Catalinimonas alkaloidigena: one gene and its partner. The protein of the gene in region 2 interacts with the protein of the main gene of each other region in a pairwise test. Links are inferred from orthologs where the notes say so. Each region holds a gene or a part of one and is shown on either strand. Other genes may lie near its edges. The genes, in order: OKW21_RS07045 and def.

Region 1 (10,795 bases), 5.4 Mb from region 2 along the record:
TCAAGGGCTTTAGCAGGATCGGGATAGGCAAAACTATAGTCCAGCTTCTGTTTGAGCTTTCCGCTATTAATTATTTTATATGACGCTGAAGCTTTGTCATCAAAGCTGGGAGGTGTAAGGCCAAGATGCTTTGCAGCGACTGGATAAAATTGCTCTTTTTCTGGATGCTGGTCACCACAGGCGTTAAATGTTTCACCCCAGCTTTCTTTCTCTATCAATTTCATGATAATCCTGATACAGTCTTCCTGATGAATCAGATTTACTCTGTCCTTCCCGCTACTGCTGAGTTCTTTGCCGGCCAGAAACCTTCCCGGATTTCTCTCACGATTATACAATCCACAGAACCTAAGAATACTGATCTGAAAACGGTTTTGGTTGTGGAGTATTTGCTCTGCTTTCAAAATTGCTTTACCAGACGAACTGATCTGCCCTCCCGCATCTTCTTCTGTGACTTCACGATTGAGATTAGGATAAACAGAGGTAGAACCGACAAATAATATTTTTTTAAGAGAAGTCTCTCCGGCAACTTTTATTAGCTCGCTGATTTGTTGAGGATAAATTGTCTCAATATCAGGCTGGCGCCGACCCGGGGGAATATTCAAAATCAGCACCTGGCTTTCAAAAAACTCAGGCTGATAATCAGCATTGATTTGAGGACTAAGATGAATGTGAAAAGGCTGAATACCTTTCTCAGATAAGCCTTGAAGCTTCTCCGTACTGGTGCTTGATCCTTTTACCAGAAAGCCTTTTTCAAGTAAGCGCTCAGCCAGTGGAAGCCCCAGCCATCCACAACCCAATATACTAATTGTTTTCTCTCCTTTGTTCATGTCATTCCATTATATACTCTTAAAATGATCTTCATCCTATTTGTTTAGTATTCTTTTTAAAAAGCCTTAATTTTGCAGCTTTTAACTAAAAGAATTGATACGGTGACTTACGAAGGCAATTTACTGAAAATGCGTGTGGCTTTAGAAGATCCTGTCCGATATACGCTTAAACTACAGGACGATGAAATTGACATGAACCAGTTGTTAGGGCAAACAATTCATATTGCATTTGACGGTAGAATTAACTGTATCAATTGTGGCAGAGCCATCAAGAAAGCTTTTGGACAAGGTTTTTGCTATCCTTGTTTTATCAATGCACCACAAAATTCTGAATGCATCATCAGGCCGGAGCTTTGCCGGGCCCACCTGGGAGAAGGCAGAGATATAGAATGGGAAGAAAAACACCATTTACAACCCCACATTGTGTACCTGGCACAAACCGATGCTATTAAGGTAGGGGTAACCAGAAGCACACAGGTGCCTACCCGCTGGATTGATCAGGGAGCAAGAAGAGCCTTGCCGATTGCTGAAGTACCTTATCGATATCTTGCCGGAAAAATTGAGGTAGAACTTAAAGATCAATTTACTGACAAAACCAACTGGCGAAACATGCTTAAAGATGTGGAAAAGGAAGGTGTACAGCTTGAAAACTATTGTAAAGAAGCCCAAATGTTCCTCAGCGATGATGTTCAGGAATATGTTCTGGATGAATGTCCTGTTACAGAGATTCATTATCCGGTAACGGAATATCCTACCAAGGTGAAGAGTTTAGGCCTAGTAAAAAACCCGGTCATTTCATCAAAATTACTGGGTATTCGTGGTCAATACCTGATTCTTGAGCAAGGTGAAGTATTCAACATTCGTAACCATAGTGGCTACTATGTTCAGTTTTCGTACTGATCTACTCCGATTCTGTTTTCTTCAATACTATTTTTTCCATCTGCTTGCTCAGCATATCCGCATACAGCTCTCTTAAGTCCTGATACTGATCTACCCCTATCATTGTTTTGTTGATCTGAAAAAGGCTTACGATTTGTAATGTGTTGAAAGCAAAATTAGATTTGGAGACATAGCTAATGGAGCTATCCTCTAGCTTAAGATTGATATCCTGTGGCCACTCCTCAAGGCTATAGCCCTCCGGAACAGTGAAGCTAAAGTTATATTTCACTGCCATTCTATGCCCAAAATCTACCGGATAGAAGCGTTTGGGCGCATTAAAAGGGTTTCCCTCATCAATCATCATAAAAGCATCAATGTAAAGCAGACTTCCTAACTCTTCAGCCGGGTAAGGGGCAGTATAACTCAAGCTAAATGGTTTTGACTTGACTTCAGCACCCTCAATTTTTAACTCCTGTACATCATTAAGTTGGTAAAGCTGTGCTTCATCTTCCTGATAAAGTTTTCGTGCGCGCAAAGCTGCATAATCCCGAAAACTCTCTTTGACCTGGGCAGTTAAACTTCCCCTTTCTTCATCATATTTCAGCTGGCAATAAATATCTACGAAGTATACACCCTGCTGACCTACATCAATCCACTGCTCGACTTTCGCATCTTCATTAGCTACTAAGCCATATCCATTTAGACAGGCCTCGTTGATCATTCCGAATGGCAAGTCCCGGCGGGTGGCATCCAGCAAAACGCCCTGCCCCTCTATTTGGGCAAATACGATTGTATAGTTAAACTGATCAATCAGGGGAAATGAAGTGGTGATTTTGCCATGCTGACGTGTGCTGAGCAAGACAGCATGGGCCTCTATTTCTGCTTTTTTGAGCATATTCAGCAATAACAAATTGATATCGGTGCAGTTACCTGACTTATCTTTTAACAGTTGATTTAAGGAAGTAGATGGAGCATAACTATTTTTTTTGTTCCAGGCAAAATTCTGGGTGACATACTCATATATAGCAGTTGCCTTATCTTTTTCAGAACCAAGTCCCTCTGTCAGGCTTTGCACAATCTCCCTGGTGTTATTTTTTTTGATGTTCTTTCCAAAGTAAGTGAGTTTCATCAGATCTTCCACCAGCTTAGGCCAGGTAGTCATAAAATCTTTTACATGCTTACCCGGATAATTCACTTTGGATAACTGAAAAATAATTTTGGCGATATAATCATCCCGGGTAGTCATGTATTCCTCTTCCTGATAGGCAGGTACATCTTTCATCGCCCAATGATACCTAACGTTATCGTAGGTATACGAGCCGAGCCGCTGTTCATCGTTCAGGGACCTGGCATCCTGAATTTCAAAATCAAAATATCCTTGCTTCAGAATCATGTATTCATAAAAAGCAGGTACGGTAAGTACATATTCACTCCATTGCACTGGTATATCATGCTGAAATTCCCAGTCTTCAAGTTTAAAGAGAAAGGGTGAAACCAGGGTATATTGATATTCTACAACGGTGCTGGCTTTGACCTTGGGAAAGGCAAACTTGACATGGTGCCACTTTTCACTTACATCTTCTTCAAAAATATCTTTTTTGTCTAACTCATCCCTTTGGATCATTCCGTTTTCCAGATTATACACATAGCCCTTGATATCTCTCACCGTTTCAGTGCGGTTATACCCATCCTGATATAATGGCACAACCACATTTCCCCATCCAGACCCTGCCTGATTATAGATTTTTATTCTGACGGTACGTGTAGTTTCTACTCTGAATCCATGGTTTTCCAGATGTCTAAAGTTGGACTTAGCATGATCGTATAGAATCAAAGCAGAAGCCGAAGAATCCTTATCGTAAAATTCATCATGTAACTCTTCAGCGCTAATCCTACCGAAAGTGATTTCCTGCGCAGCTATTTTTCGGGTGCAAGTACCTAATATACAGTAAAGAGATAGAAAACTTAATATGAGCTTATTCATCTAAAATTACGATTGCATATGAATTATATCATAATTATATGATAAATAATATCAATTTTATAACATCTGTATATAAATAATAATAATTTACACTTTTTCAGTAATAATGAGAATGTGATTATTTTGGATATCTGTAGTAGCAAAAACATAAGTATTTCCTCCTTCTTTCAGACCAGTTTTCTTTCTTATCTGGGCTACACTTTCTGGAAAATTACGTGTGCTAAGATTAGCTTTCAGGGAAGGCAGGACAGCTTTCAATGCTTTTTTATTGTATTTACATATGGTTTTCATCTGAAATATTCTTCCAGGAAAATCAGCATTCAATATAGTAGAGGTATACAGTTGGCTATTAGGATGAAGCTTTTTCAATTGAAAAGCTTCGGCAATTACTTTGAAAGCGCCTGCTTTAAGAATGGCGGTATTCGGCTCATAGATATAATTGAGAGGCTCAGCGTAATATACTTTTGCCGCTTCTTCCTGACTTTTGCTAAAACTAAAGGTCTGTAAAGCGTCCCCAAAAAAGTAGACAGTTTCTAATTCAGGCTCATCATCATGTCTTTTATCCAACAAGTAGAGCACTTCTTTGCAATCCTGATTGACCGCAATTACAATTATCTTTTTGACATGCTTTAACGACCGTAAGGCGGCCTGAATATCCAGCAACGGAGCTGTCTTGATCAGCACTTGCTTACTTTCCTCTAACAGCCTTGATTGAAGTTCTATAACATTTGGTGTGCAATCTTCCAGGCGAAAAACCTTTCTTTTCTGGTCATCCCTACGGGCAGGATCCAGGTATATGCAATCTACTGTATGATTTAATTGCGCAAGAAAGTCCTCTGCATTTGCATGATGTGGACGTATACTGGTATTGGCTAAAACTTTGAAATTATGCCTGACGAGTTCAAAAAGCGCTGACTGCTGCTCTACATAATCGGTCTTCTGAAATGACTGACTCAAATAATAGGTATCTATACCCATTCCTCCTGTCAGGTCAAGCAAATGACTGCCTGATACCAATGTAGCTTTGTAGCGGGCAGTAATTTCCGAAGATGCCTGCTCTACGGATAATGATGGAGGGAAAACAATACCCGAAGTTTCGTACCACTCCGGAAATTTCTGCTTCGCTTTCTGGCGTGCCTGAATTTGGGCCGCTACTTCTTTGATGGGTATTTCAGGAAATTTGTGTCCGGCCAGCACCAGCTGGGCAGGATCATCTTTTTCGTGTGCTCGTATGAAAGCCTGTACTTCCGCTTTGAGTAAGGTTGAAATGTCAGTCAAGGCTAAAAAAATAAAAACGTCATTGATAGTTTCAGAGATAAGGCTTTTAGCATTTTTCTCTTAGCCATCAATGACGTTTGTTCTCAAATATTAGTGCTTATTGCTTAAGCATGTACCAGCTTACGCGCTACAAGGTACTCAGCGATCTGTACCGCATTGGTCGCTGCACCTTTGCGTAAGTTGTCTGCTACTATCCACATGTTCAATGTCTTAGGCTGCGTTTCATCTCTTCTCAAACGGCCTACAAACACCTCATCTTTATTATGCGCATTGATAGGCATTGGATAAACGTTGTTTTTTACATCATCTTCTACCACAACTCCAGGAGTCTCAGATAGAAGTTTTCTAACTTCATCCAACTCAAATTCATTCTCAAATTCAACATTCACGGCCTCGGAGTGCCCACCCATGGTTGGAATACGAACCGCTGTGGCGGTTACTTTGATGCTATCATCCCCAAAGATTTTCACAGTTTCATTGACCATTTTCATCTCTTCTTTGGTGTAACCATTATCAAAGAAAACATCAATATGAGGCAGCACATTCATGTCAATACGATAGGGGTAAACTTTTTCTCCCTCTTTACCTTCACGCTCATTCATCATCTGGTCTACTGCGGCTTTACCGGTACCAGTTACTGACTGATAAGTAGAAACTACGATACGCTTGGCTTTATATTTTTTATGTAAAGGTGCCAGAGCCAGTACCATCTGAATGGTAGAGCAGTTAGGGTTGGCAATTACTTTATCCTCATCTTCCAGTACATCTGCATTGATCTCAGGCACTACCAGTTTGTTGGCCGGATTCATACGCCAGGCAGATGAATTATCTACTACCGTAGTACCTACTTCAGCAAACTTGGGAGCGAACTCCAGAGAAGTAGAGCCACCTGCTGAGAAAATAGCGATATCTGGTTTGGCAGCAATGGCTTCTTCCATCGTAATCACCTTATAAGCCTTATCCTTAAAAATAATCTCTTTACCGGCTGACTTGGCTGAAGCTACGGGAAGTAACTCGTCTAATGGAAAATTTCTTTCTGCTAAAACTTTGAGGATTTCGCTACCTACTAAACCGGTAGCTCCTACGACCGCTAATTTCATGTCTGTTGCGTGATTAAGGATTTAAATTGATTTTCACTAATCTAAAGATTCATCTTTGATTAAACTTGGCAAAAATAGAAATCTAATTACTGAATTCAAACTAATAAAGCGATGGCAGGTTTTAAAACTTGTGCAAAATGATCAAAACAAACTAAATATTGCCCTTCAAAGAGCGGAAGCTCATTTTGGCCGGCAAACCCGCTTCTCAGCAAAAGGGCCCATGCACCAACTAATTGCTACTATCTTGTCTCAGCGCACTACCTATGCTAATGAAAAACAAGCTTTTGACAATATGTGGGAACGCTTTGGGAGTTGGGAAAATATTATGCTTGCCCCTACTGAAGAGCTTACAAAAGCTATTAGCACCTCAAATTATGCTGAAATGAAAGCTCCCCGCATTCAACAAATATTGAAACAGATCAAAGCAGAAAAGGGTGATTTTAATTTAGATTTTTTAAGAGAAATTCCTGTTGAAGAGGCTATGGAATGGCTGATGGCTCTGCCGGGTGTTGGCTACAAAACCTCTACTTTTGTACTATTATTTACCTTTCGCAAACCGGTGCTTCCTGTAGACACACATGTGTATCGGGTGACACAAAGGCTGGGTATTATCGGAAAAAAAACGACTGAAGCTAAAGCCCATGGGGTACTGCTAGCAATGCTTCCTGCCGATGCAGCCGAACTGCTCAATTTTCATAAGCTCTTCTTCAAACACGGGCAGCGTATTTGTACCTGGAGCAATCCCAAATGTCGGCAGTGTTATCTCACTGATATTTGTGATTATTACAAGAAAAAGAGCTTTGCAGTTTGATGCTATTGTGACATAAGTATACTCATTCTCTATTGCAAAATTTTATCCACAACTATAGAAAAATCATTCATAAAATATCTTCCTTGAAAGGCTGATCAAATTGCTCATACGGATCAATCAGCCAACCAAAAGCCGCTCCATTGCTGATGTATTCTTCCATTTTGGCCTGCAAATCTTTAAGCTGATCATTTTTGACCTTAGTTCAATTACAAAATCCGGACAGATAGGAGCAAAACTTTCCTGTTGTACTTCATTCAAAGATTCCAACTTTTCTTTGAGGACAAATGAAACATCTGGCGAGCGTATAGCTTCATTTGGCAGGGTAAAGCCAGCGGAAGAATCGAATAGATATCCCTTTTGATGTTGCTGGTTTCATATACCGAGCTGTACATTAAGATTTAAACTACGATATCCTGATTTACTTCCGGTAGGTGACTTTATAATAATTTTTCCTGTAGCTTCTCTTTCAATGCGCAGATGATCATTATCCTGGCAAAAACGAAAAAACTCATCTTCTAACATTCCAACTAAGGCCTCCACATTATCTCAAATTTCTCCATGACTATACCTGAATTTTGACAAAAGCTGTAAGTATTGTACTCTCACAATAAATATACGTATAATTTGTATCTCATAGGCCTGCTTCGCTAAATTGCAGACATACCAATTTCGCTTTTTAATCTTACTAAATTATGAACAAGAAAGTTATACTAATGATACTGGACGGCTGGGGCATAGCTGAAAACCCCGAGGTATCTGCGATAGATAAAGCCAACACGCCCTTTGTGGACTCTTTATATACCAAATACGCACATAGCAAGCTTCTTACTTCGGGCAAAGCCGTGGGCTTGCCTGATGGACAGATGGGAAATTCGGAAGTAGGCCATATGAACCTGGGTGCTGGCCGTATTGTCTACCAGATGCTGGAAAGAATTAATCAGTCTATTGAAAAAGGTGACTTTTTCAACATTGATGTATTGAAAAAGGCTTTTCAATATGCCAAAGAGAACGATAAGCAGGTACACTTTCTGGGGCTGACCTCTACCGGAGGAGTTCATTCTCATATCAATCACCTAAAAGCACTCTGCAAGGCCGCCGGAGAGGCTGAACTAGAGAAGGTTTTCATTCACGCTTTTACCGATGGCCGCGATACCGATCCTAAATCAGGGAAAGGTAACATAGAGGAAATTCAAACTTATGCCAAAGAAACTACCGGCAAGATTGCCACAGTTATTGGTCGCTACTACGCCATGGACCGTGACAAACGCTGGGAACGGACCAAGCTGGCCTACGATGCTTTGGTAAATGGTGAAGGTAAGCAGGCTGAGGATGCCGTTAAAGCAGTACAGGAATCGTATGATGAGGATGTAACTGATGAGTTTATCAAACCTATTGTATGTACTGAAAACGGAAAACCAGTAGCCACCATTCAGGAAGGTGATGTGGTTATCAGCTTTAACTTCCGCACCGACCGTGCCCGCCAGATTACGCTGGCGCTGACACAGAAAGATTTTTCTGAACAGAATATGAAGAAGCTGGATCTGAACTATATCACCATGACAGAATATGATGAGACCTTCAAAGGAGTGAACATTCTGTTTGACAACAAAGCAATCACGCAGGTGATGGGTGAAGTGCTGGCAGCACATGGAAAGAAACAGATTCGTATCGCGGAAACAGAAAAGTATCCGCACGTTACTTTCTTCTTTAACTGCGGTCGCGAAGAGGAATTTGAAGGTGAGGAACGTATCATGTGCCCTTCTCCTAAAGTTGCCACCTATGACTTACAACCCGAAATGAGTGCGGGAGATATTCGCGATAGTATCATTCCCAAACTTAAGGAAGGTGAAGTAGACTTTGTATGTCTGAACTTTGCCAATGCTGATATGGTAGGCCATACCGGCGTTTTTGAAGCGGCAGTAAAAGCCTGCGAAACCGTTGACCAATGTGCCAAGGCTGTCACCGAGGTAGCTCAGGAAAATGGATATTCTGTACTGATCATTGCCGATCATGGTAATTCAGATCAGATGAAAAACCCTGATGGTACCCCGCATACGCAACATACTACCGTACCTGTCCCCTGTATCCTGGTTGACAATGATTACAAAGGCAAAATTAAAGATGGAAAACTGGGAGATATCTCCCCTACGATTTTAGCGTTGATGGGTATTGAGCAACCTAAAGAGATGACTGGTGAATCTTTGCTAGAGCATTAGTTTTAAAACGCTCTTCTCACCATAAACGCCTGGCTAATGCAGTCAGGCGTTTTTTATTGATCACCCTCCTGAATTACAAGCTTTTGAGTGCTTACCTAAGCTATTCATAAGTGCTCCTTCTAGCTACTCTTAGCAATAAGAGTAATCACTACTTTTAGTAAAATTTCCTTCCATCATTAGTACGCCATACTAGTGCTAGCAGTATAAAATTAGCTAATAATAAGAATTGACGAGTATACACCCAGCAATTACCTTTGTCATAATTTATAATTAGTCTAAATAAATATGAGAACTTTATTTTTATATACTGCTAGCTGCCTTTTTGCATTAGCATTCTTTTTTGGCTGTGCTTCCAAAAGTGCTGACGCCCCACAAGCAACTGAGGCCAACAAAAGTGAAAGAATCATCACCATAGGGGGTACGATAACTGAAATCACCTGTGCCCTGGGTGCCTGTGATCAGATTGTAGCCACTGACCGCACCAGCACTTACCCTCCTGAAATGCAAAGCTTACCTTCTTTAGGTTATCGCAATGGGATCAAAGCCGAAGGTATCATTGCTCAGAACCCTACCTTGATTCTTGCCGAAGCAGCATATATGAGTCCTGACATCTATACGCAGTTGGAGAGCGCCGGAATCCCTTTTCACACCTTTGAAAACAAAACGAATACTGCTTCAACCTTTACTATGATACAGGAGATAGGTAAAGTCTTGGGAAAAGAAGAAAAGGCAAAAGTATTAAATGAAGAACTTGAAATAGCGTTACAAAAAACAGACAGCCTCCTGGCCCAAACCACGGAAGAACCCAAAGTCTTATTTGTCTACGCTCGTGGCCATGGTACGCTTAGCATTTGTGGAAAAGAGACATTTGCCGAAACCATCATTTCACTTGCCGGAGGTACGCTTGCTGTTCCTGAAGTTGAAGGTTATAAGCCTCTAACCCCTGAAGCACTCATTAAAGCAAACCCCGATTTCATCCTATTCTTTAACTCCGGCCTGGAAAGTCTTGGTGGTATAGAGGGAGCGCTGGAAATACAGGGCGTGATGCAAACCAATGCAGGTAAAAACAAAAATATAATTGCAATGGATGGGCTCTTGCTGTCCGGCTTCAGTTCAAGACTGGGAAAAGCCTCTTATAACTTAGCGCAACTTATTCATCCTGAATTAACTACTGCTTCTCTCTAGATAAAGATGGCAACCATAATTACTTCATACCGAAATAAACGTCAGCAGCTACTTACAAAAGAAGTTCTGGTACTATCCGGGCTGGGAGCCTTACTCCTCACAGCAACCCTACTCTCTGTAAGTACAGGTGCAGTCAACATTACAGTAGATCAAATATTTTCTATTCTGCTGCACCCATTAGGAGGGACTGAAGAGGGTTTTACCAAGCAAACGGAAGTAGTGCTGTGGAACATCCGATTGCCACGTGTAGTGCTGAGTGTATTCATCGGGGCTGCGCTGGCAATTGCGGGTGCTTCCCTGCAAGGTTTGTTCAGAAATCCATTGGTAGAGCCCGGTTTGATTGGAGTATCCAATGGAGCCGCGCTCTGCGCCATCATTGTCATAGTCTTTTCTAAGCACTTACCGGAACAGTTATCAGCTGCATTCGGAACTTACCTGCTGCCTTTCTCTGCCTTTCTGGGTAGTCTGTTCGTCACTGTTCTGGCTTACCGTATCAGTCAGCGACAGGGAAAAAC
Region 2 (7,532 bases):
CAATATTGAGATTTAAAAGTATTCATAACTAATTCATTTATAGGTCTTCAACCCATAAAGAATTATTGCCGAAACCATCAATTTAGTAATAATATACTAAATAAACATAAATATCATTCATTCGTTCTGTTAAGTTGTATATAAAATTACAAAGCATTAATTTTATATAATATACTATTTTGATTTTTCCTAGTTGTTGATTTAGACTAGTGAAAAATTGTTTACGAATACGAAAGAACTGATGAATATCGATACCAACAAGAGGATTACTGAGATTGTTGATGAAAACTATGCGTACGCATCTGTTTTATACTACTTTGGTATCAAATTTTATGATTACAATGAAAAGACGCTTGAGCAGGTGTGTGCTGAAAAAGGATTAGATGTCAAACATGTAATTAATAGTTTGGAGTCGGTAAATACTGTCTCAGAGGACGAGCGCCCTGCACTATCTACTTACCCTATTGATGTCATAGTAGAATATCTCAAACACACTCACTTTATATTTATTAAAGATCGCCTTCCCTACCTCAGCAAGCTTATTAAGAACCTTCAGATAACAGAATATAAGTCTATTATTGAGGACTTACAATTCATTTTCCCTCTCTTTGTGGAAGATCTTATTTACCACATTTACCAAGAGGAAGATGAGTTTTTCACTTATATTCTCTCTTTACAGGAAGCTTTAAGAAATCCTCAGGCAACTAACAGGCTATATTTTGATATGGAAAAATACTCTATTCAGGATTTTGCCATTAGCCACGACATTGACGATGATGAGATGAAAGGTATCCGTAATATTACAAATGGTTATAATACCCAGGGCATTAATAGTCTTCACCTGAGAGTAGTGTATGCTGAACTTCAACATTTTGAGCGGGAGTTACAAATACACGCTAGTATAGAAAACGAAATTTTATTCCCCAAAGCGCTGATGCTGGAAAAGCAAGTACGCAAATTTTTTAGAGATAAATCCCGCATGAATTAATGGCGAGAGTTATCGGAATAGATTACGGTACCAAACGCACAGGACTAGCTGCTACTGATCCTCTTCAAATTATTGCTTCTCCACTGGAAACCGTTCGAACTCATTTGATCTTTCAGTACTTACAGGAGTATTGTAGTAAAGAGGATACTGAGGCTTTTGTAGTGGGTATGCCCAGAAATCTGGATAATTCTGATACACATGCAACCAAACATGTAGAAGGATTTGTTAAAAAGCTGAAAAAAACTTTTCCGGCGCATACCGTATATTTGCAGGATGAAAGATTTACTTCCAAACAAGCCCTTGAGGCCATGATTGAAGGAGGTACATCTAAAAAATACAGAAGAGAAAAGGGCAATATAGACAAGGTGAGTGCCACCATTATTTTACAATCTTATTTAGAAAAGAAGCGTTTTTAAGATATGATTTATCCCATCGTATTATATGGTGATCCCGTACTGAAAACACCGGCTGAAGATATTGAGCCAGGCTCCATAGATGCCAAGCAGCTGAGTGAAGATATGTTTGAAACTATGTATCAGGCCAGTGGGGTGGGGTTGGCAGCTCCTCAAATTGGCAAAAGCCTTAGAATGTTTGTCGTGGATAGTGGCCCGATGGAAGAAGAGGATGAAGAAAGTAATGGGGAAGGCTTCAAGCGGGTATTCATCAATCCGGAAATTATTTCTTATGAAGGGGATGACTGGTCTTTTGAAGAGGGCTGTCTGAGTATCCCTGGAGTTAGGGCAGATGTAAATCGTCCGGAAGTAGTAACCATTAAGTATCTGGACGAAAACTGGAATGAACATACGGAGACTCTGGAAGATATGCCTGCCCGCATTGTACTACATGAGTATGATCACATAGAAGGCATTCTTTTTACTGATCATGTAAAAGGGCTTAAGAAGCGCCTTATTAAGGGTAAACTCAACAATATTACCCAAGGCAAGGTGGATGCAAACTATAAAGTGAAACTTTCACCCAAACTGGCCAAAAGATAGTATTTTGCATTATCAAGCTAAGCAAGCTGAAATATCATCCAAGCTTCCTGATACGGGAACTACCATTTTCACCATTATGTCTAAAATGGCATCTGATTATGGTGCCATTAATCTTTCTCAGGGATTTCCTGACTTTTCTGTTCCTGAAGCACTTCAGAAATTAGTGTACAAGCATATGCATGATGGGCACAATCAATATGCCCCCATGCCTGGGCTATTAGCGTTACGCGAGCAAATTTCTGGGAAGGTCGAGAAGCTATATCAGCGAATAATTAATCCCGAAACAGAAGTAACCATTACTGCCGGGGCTACGGAAGCCTTGCATGCCAGTATCTCAGCCATCGTTCATCCTGGTGATGAAGTTATCGTGCTGGAGCCTGCATATGACAGCTATATCCCTTCCATACAATTGAATGGTGGTATTCCCGTAACTGTAGCTCTAAACCCAAAAGATTTTACTGTAGACTGGAATAAAGTTAGAGAGGCTATTAGTAGTAAAACCCGAACGATTATAGTCAACACTCCCCATAATCCTAGTGGGAGCATTTTTTCTACTTATGATTTAGAACAACTGGCAGAAATTACCAGAGATAACCAGATGCTAGTACTTAGCGATGAGGTGTACGAGCATATTATCTTTGATGGAAAACAACACCAAAGTGTATTATGCCATGAGGAATTAGCTACCCGTAGTATCGCCGTCTTTTCTTTTGGCAAAACTTTTCATGCCACGGGCTGGAAGGTAGGCTACTGCATAGCGCCCCCCCCAATAAGTACAGAGATCAGAAAAGTACATCAGTATCTTCAGTTTAGTGTACACACACCTACACAGTATGCTCTGGCCGAATACATGGATACTTTAGATAGTTATCAGCATCTGGCCGACTTTTACCAGAAAAAGCGTGACCTCTTCCTGAAGCTTACCCAAGCCTCTCCTCTCAAAGCATTATCCTCAGGTGGTACTTATTTTCAATTGTTTTCTTATAAGGACTACTCAAAACTGTCTGACCGAGCACTGGCGGAAAAGCTGACCCAAGAAAACAAATTAGCCAGTATTCCGATTAGTGTTTTTTATCACGACCAAACTGATCATCATTATTTGCGTTTTTGTTTTGCAAAGAGCAACGAAACATTAGAAAAGGCCGCAAAAATCCTTTGTAGTTTATGAGCCAAATTTCTGACACTTTAAATGTTAGCCTTATTCAATCTGAACTTTACTGGCATAACATAGATGCTAATCTTGCTATGTTTGAAGAAAAAATCTGGCAGATTGGAGGAAAAACAGACCTGATTGTACTGCCGGAAATGTTCAGTACGGGCTTTACCAATGCGGCACCTGAACTGGCAGAGCCCATGAACAGCAAAACTTTTCGTTGGATGAAGCAGCAGGCGATGCAAACACAGGCTGCTATCTGTGGAAGCTTTATTGCCAGAGATGGAAAAAAGCTATATAATCGTCTATTGTGGATGCAACCTGATGGTGAATTTGTAAGCTACGATAAGAAGCATCTTTTTAGAATGTCAGAGGAGCATGAAATTTATACTGCCGGTTCTGATAGAGTAGTGGTAGAATGGAGAGGTTGGAAAATCAGGCCCTTGATCTGTTATGATTTACGATTTCCAATCTGGAGTCGTAATGAAACGTACGCTGATGGAAGCCAGTCTTATGACCTTCTTCTGTACGTAGCCAACTGGCCTGCACCCAGAGTTCAGGTATGGCGTACTCTTTTGCAAGCCAGAGCTATTGAGAACCTTTCTTATTGCATTGGAGTGAATAGAGTAGGGGAGGATGGGATGAATGTTTCTTATAATGGTCACTCAATGGTTTACAATTATAGAGGAGAAGTAATGAATGATCTGGGTGAAGCAGAGGATATTGCGCAAATAGAGATTTCAAAATCAGAGCTATCTGCTTTTCGTCAGAAGTTTCCCGCACATCTTGATGCAGATTCTTTTCAATTAGGAAAATAACTCTTCTGCTACATTCATTAAATGTTTTTCTGTAGGCTGATTATAAAAGTTATCTCCTAATGTCTTAGCCATTTTTTCTATTATCAGATTTTGACCTGACAATATAAGCTTCACTCGCCTAGATTTTTCTCTTACCAGCGTATTTATCAGTTTGAGTAACTTATTGGGATTTGCTTTACTGTCATAACTTTCCATCAGGATAAGTATTTTTTCTGCCTGATTAATCAGTTCCTGAGCATAAGTTACCATGCTTACATCTGAAAAATTGTCCAGGCTAAAGGTATTTACTTCAGGATAAAGTTTTTTTATGTGAGATTCTGAGCCGGTCTGAAAAGCCACCTGTTCATGACTCTCCACCAATTGAATATTTAAAAATGCTTTCACTTTACCATCAGTTTTTCGGCACTTACTTTCCCATTACTATTCCAAACTCTGATTAGATATATTCCTCTTGCCAGGCCTGCAACATCTATGGTCATTTCTTCTGTATTATCTTTTGGCTTGAGTTCAGCCAATATCGCTCCATTCATGCTAATCATTTGTAGCCACTTGATTGGCTCTGATGACCGAACTTTCACCTGTGGCTCCGTTAAAAATGTCGGATTTGGAAAAACCAATAGTGCCACATCTTCTCTACTTTGCCAGGCTGAGTAGCTCATCAGGCGAACTCCTCCCTGAGGGCTGCCCACAAAAATATAAGTTTTGTCGGAATCATCTATTTTGGCAGCAGCCAGACTTACATGCTTATCTATTTCCAAGTTCTTTTTTTGGTCGTCTAAACTCACTACTACAGTATCTGCAATAGCCTCTTCTTCAAGTTGGGCAAGAAAATCAGGATACAAAAGCATCCACTCACTGGCATCACTCCTCAATAAATCCTCTTTTCCGTCTCCATCAAAATCATACAGGAGAACAGAAAGGTTACGATTAAATATACTGCTGCTTATTCCCCCGGCATTTCCTATGACAAGTTCCCATTCAGGTAAACCCTCGCTATTCTGGTTTTGGTAATATTCCAGATTTCCTTCACGTTTGGCTATAAATACGTCCACATCACCATCATTATCAGCATCCGTAAACTCAAGCTGGTCAGCCGGGTGAAAATCAAGAGAAAGTGTTTGTCTCTGCTCAGGCTTAAATACCCATGCCCCCTGACTGCTGGCCTGATTTGCTATCCAGTAGAATGTGGCGGGGGAGGAAAAAGAGCTTTCAGCCCCACTCAAAAGCAAATCTGGCAAACCATCTTTATTAAGATCTTCAAAATAAAGGTGAAGCTGCTGTAATTTCCATTGGCTTAGTCCAAGGTAATCTGAAGTAGTGTATTTATAAGTTGGAACATTTGTCGTTCCTGTGTTTTCATAAAGATAAACACCTGCATAATAGCCGTTTTCATGCATGCTTCCGCGATGGGCAATGAATAAATCCATGTCACCATCAGCATCATAATCTACTAGTGTAGGAGCAGCATTTTCGCCTACATCTATCATTGCCGACTGTAAAAAGTTACGCTGTATTAAATTAAATTCAGGCATTTGCGCTGTACCTGTATTCTCATAAAGCCAACTGGAGTTTCGCATATCGGCAGCCCCTGTGATTTCTCCATTAACATTGGGAGCAATCACTAAATCTCTGACACCATCGTGTGTTACATCCACATGATATGCCGCGGGAAAAGAAATGGATAGCTCTTCCGGTATTTCTTCAGGATAGTTAGTGGAAAAAGATGTAAAGAGTGCGTTTTCTCTTGTACCTACATTTTCTAAAAAGTATAGCTCACCACAACCTTCATCACTACTCAGGATATCCTTATCCCCATCACCGTCTGTATCTATGGCTAATAAGGTTTTTCCTCCTATATGAAGCTGTTTGGCATCTTTGTTATACCGGTTACTAATTGCCTCACAGCTCTGACCTTCAAAGGCAAACTGTCCACAACCGCATTCTCTCATCTGGCCCCAGGCATCATCTATTGCTTCAAATTCTAGCGTACTACTATTGCCATTTTCTACGCTTTGGTTCTGGTAGTATTCCATGTTACCTCTACCGTTCACATTATAAACGACAATATCCAGGTCTCCATCGCCATCAATATCACTAATGGCGGGTATGTCAGATGGGTTGAGCTGAATGGCAATTTCAAAGCCTGAGAAACCGATGGTTGCTAGTGGATCAGCTACTAATTCCCATTCCAGTTGCTCACTATTACTCACATTACGATATACTGTGATACTTCTTTTTCCGGAAGCAGTGAATAAATCCTGCTTGCCATCTCCATCATAATCCACAAAGACTACCCAGCTGCTAATATTTTTTGGAAAGCTCAGGCTATACACAGGAGCGTAAACAAACTGCTGGTTTTGGGAAAGGAAAGGTATAAACTGATCCGAAGTTCTATCAAATATGATTAAGTCTTGCTGACCATCCCGGTTTAGATCAATATTATAATACTGCCCGGAATTTAACCCTCCTGCCCAGGCAAATTTCAGGTTTTCACTCTCATGATTCGCCTGAATATTTTGCTCAATCTCCACAGTCCATTGTGCCTGAGCTGATAATGCAAAGGTTAGAAAAAACAGAATACACAAGCAGTACTGATACACTTTAGCGCTATTACCGATTTGTGAATTTTTGAGTAATGTATATTGCATACATGCCAGCTTACATTACAAATATATAACAGGTATACATTAATGATATTTTACATTACTACTCTAATACTTAGGATAAAGTTTATGTAGCCTATACCATGAAAAAAAGCCGGACAGAAATAACTCCTGCCCGGCCAATGGCTTCACGTAAAATTTTTACTTTATAGCTTAGCTATCTCCTTTCAGAATAGCATTGTATTTTTCTTCATCATTCAATACTTCCAGAGCAGCCTGCAACACTTTATCATCATCAAATGAGGCTTCTATTTTACCATCGCTCAGGTAGTATCGCGATACGATCTCTTCTTCCAGAAGCTCTTTGATCTCATCTTTGAAGTTTTGTAAATCCTGATCTTTGTTGTGCTGCACTTTTTTGCGCAAAGAAGTTATCTGACCTTCAATATCTTGATAATACTTCTCGTCTTTGGCACTTTCAATAAGATCATCTATAGTTTGCTCAACTTCGGTAGTATAGTCATACTCTTTACCTTTGAGCCAAGTCACAAAGTCCTCGTATTCAGCATCACTAAGTTCAAATTTCTTAGCGTCAGTGATTTCAGGATGGGAGTAGTAATATTCTGTTGCGTAATCAAAAAGCAAGCTCTTAGTATATAGACTAATAGAGATGGGAGTTAATCTACCGGGCTTTACTTCAATGTCAGGGTTAATTCCTCCTCCATCATATACTACCCGTCCGTTTTTTGTCTCAAAAGCCGTTTTCAATGAATCTGCAATTTTGCCTACACTTCCGTCATCATTACGGTGGCTATAGTCAATGGCCTGGATACAACGCCCACTAGGGGTGTAGTATTTAGCAGTAGTAACCTTAAGTTGTGAATTATAAGTAAGTGGGCGGGTTGCCTGTACCAAACCTTTTCCAAATGTTCTCTCGCCCACCAGTACACCTCTGTCATAGTCTTGTACTACACC

The links.
Region 1: the proteins of def (region 2) and OKW21_RS07045 interact in binary tests that used the Escherichia coli proteins (3 or more experiments, as listed by UniProt). The link is inferred for Catalinimonas alkaloidigena from one-to-one orthologs.

What each region holds. Positions count from the first base shown.
Region 1 is NZ_JAQFIL010000001.1:1,640,193-1,650,987, reverse strand. What follows is about bases 4,071-7,000. They hold OKW21_RS07045 (aspartate-semialdehyde dehydrogenase), read right to left. Parts: upstream 6,069-7,000; coding sequence 5,073-6,068; downstream 4,071-5,072. Other genes in these bases: OKW21_RS07040 (endonuclease III domain-containing protein), read left to right, coding at 6,199-6,879; OKW21_RS07050 (THUMP-like domain-containing protein), read right to left, coding at 4,071-4,968. In the rest of the region: OKW21_RS07065 (SDR family oxidoreductase), read right to left, coding at 1-827; OKW21_RS07060 (DUF2797 domain-containing protein), read left to right, coding at 900-1,727; OKW21_RS07055 (transglutaminase family protein), read right to left, coding at 1,729-3,690; more of OKW21_RS07050, read right to left, coding at 3,778-4,070; OKW21_RS07035 (Uma2 family endonuclease), read right to left, coding at 7,252-7,419; gpmI (2,3-bisphosphoglycerate-independent phosphoglycerate mutase), read left to right, coding at 7,572-9,095; OKW21_RS07025 (heme/hemin ABC transporter substrate-binding protein), read left to right, coding at 9,381-10,280; OKW21_RS07020 (FecCD family ABC transporter permease), read left to right, coding at 10,287-10,795.
Region 2 is NZ_JAQFIL010000001.1:7,026,890-7,034,421, reverse strand. What follows is about bases 295-3,195. They hold def (peptide deformylase), read left to right. Parts: upstream 295-1,407; coding sequence 1,408-1,983; downstream 1,984-3,195. Other genes in these bases: OKW21_RS28540 (amidohydrolase), read left to right, coding at 3,148-3,195; OKW21_RS28545 (methionine aminotransferase), read left to right, coding at 1,988-3,151; ruvX (Holliday junction resolvase RuvX), read left to right, coding at 988-1,404; OKW21_RS28560 (iron-sulfur cluster repair di-iron protein), read left to right, coding at 295-988. In the rest of the region: more of OKW21_RS28560, read left to right, coding at 218-294; more of OKW21_RS28540, read left to right, coding at 3,196-3,954; OKW21_RS28535 (hypothetical protein), read right to left, coding at 3,943-4,338; OKW21_RS28530 (T9SS type A sorting domain-containing protein), read right to left, coding at 4,335-6,602; OKW21_RS28525 (S41 family peptidase), read right to left, coding at 6,771-7,532. UniProt on the Escherichia coli protein: Removes the formyl group from the N-terminal Met of newly synthesized proteins. Requires at least a dipeptide for an efficient rate of reaction. N-terminal L-methionine is a prerequisite for activity but the enzyme has broad specificity at other positions.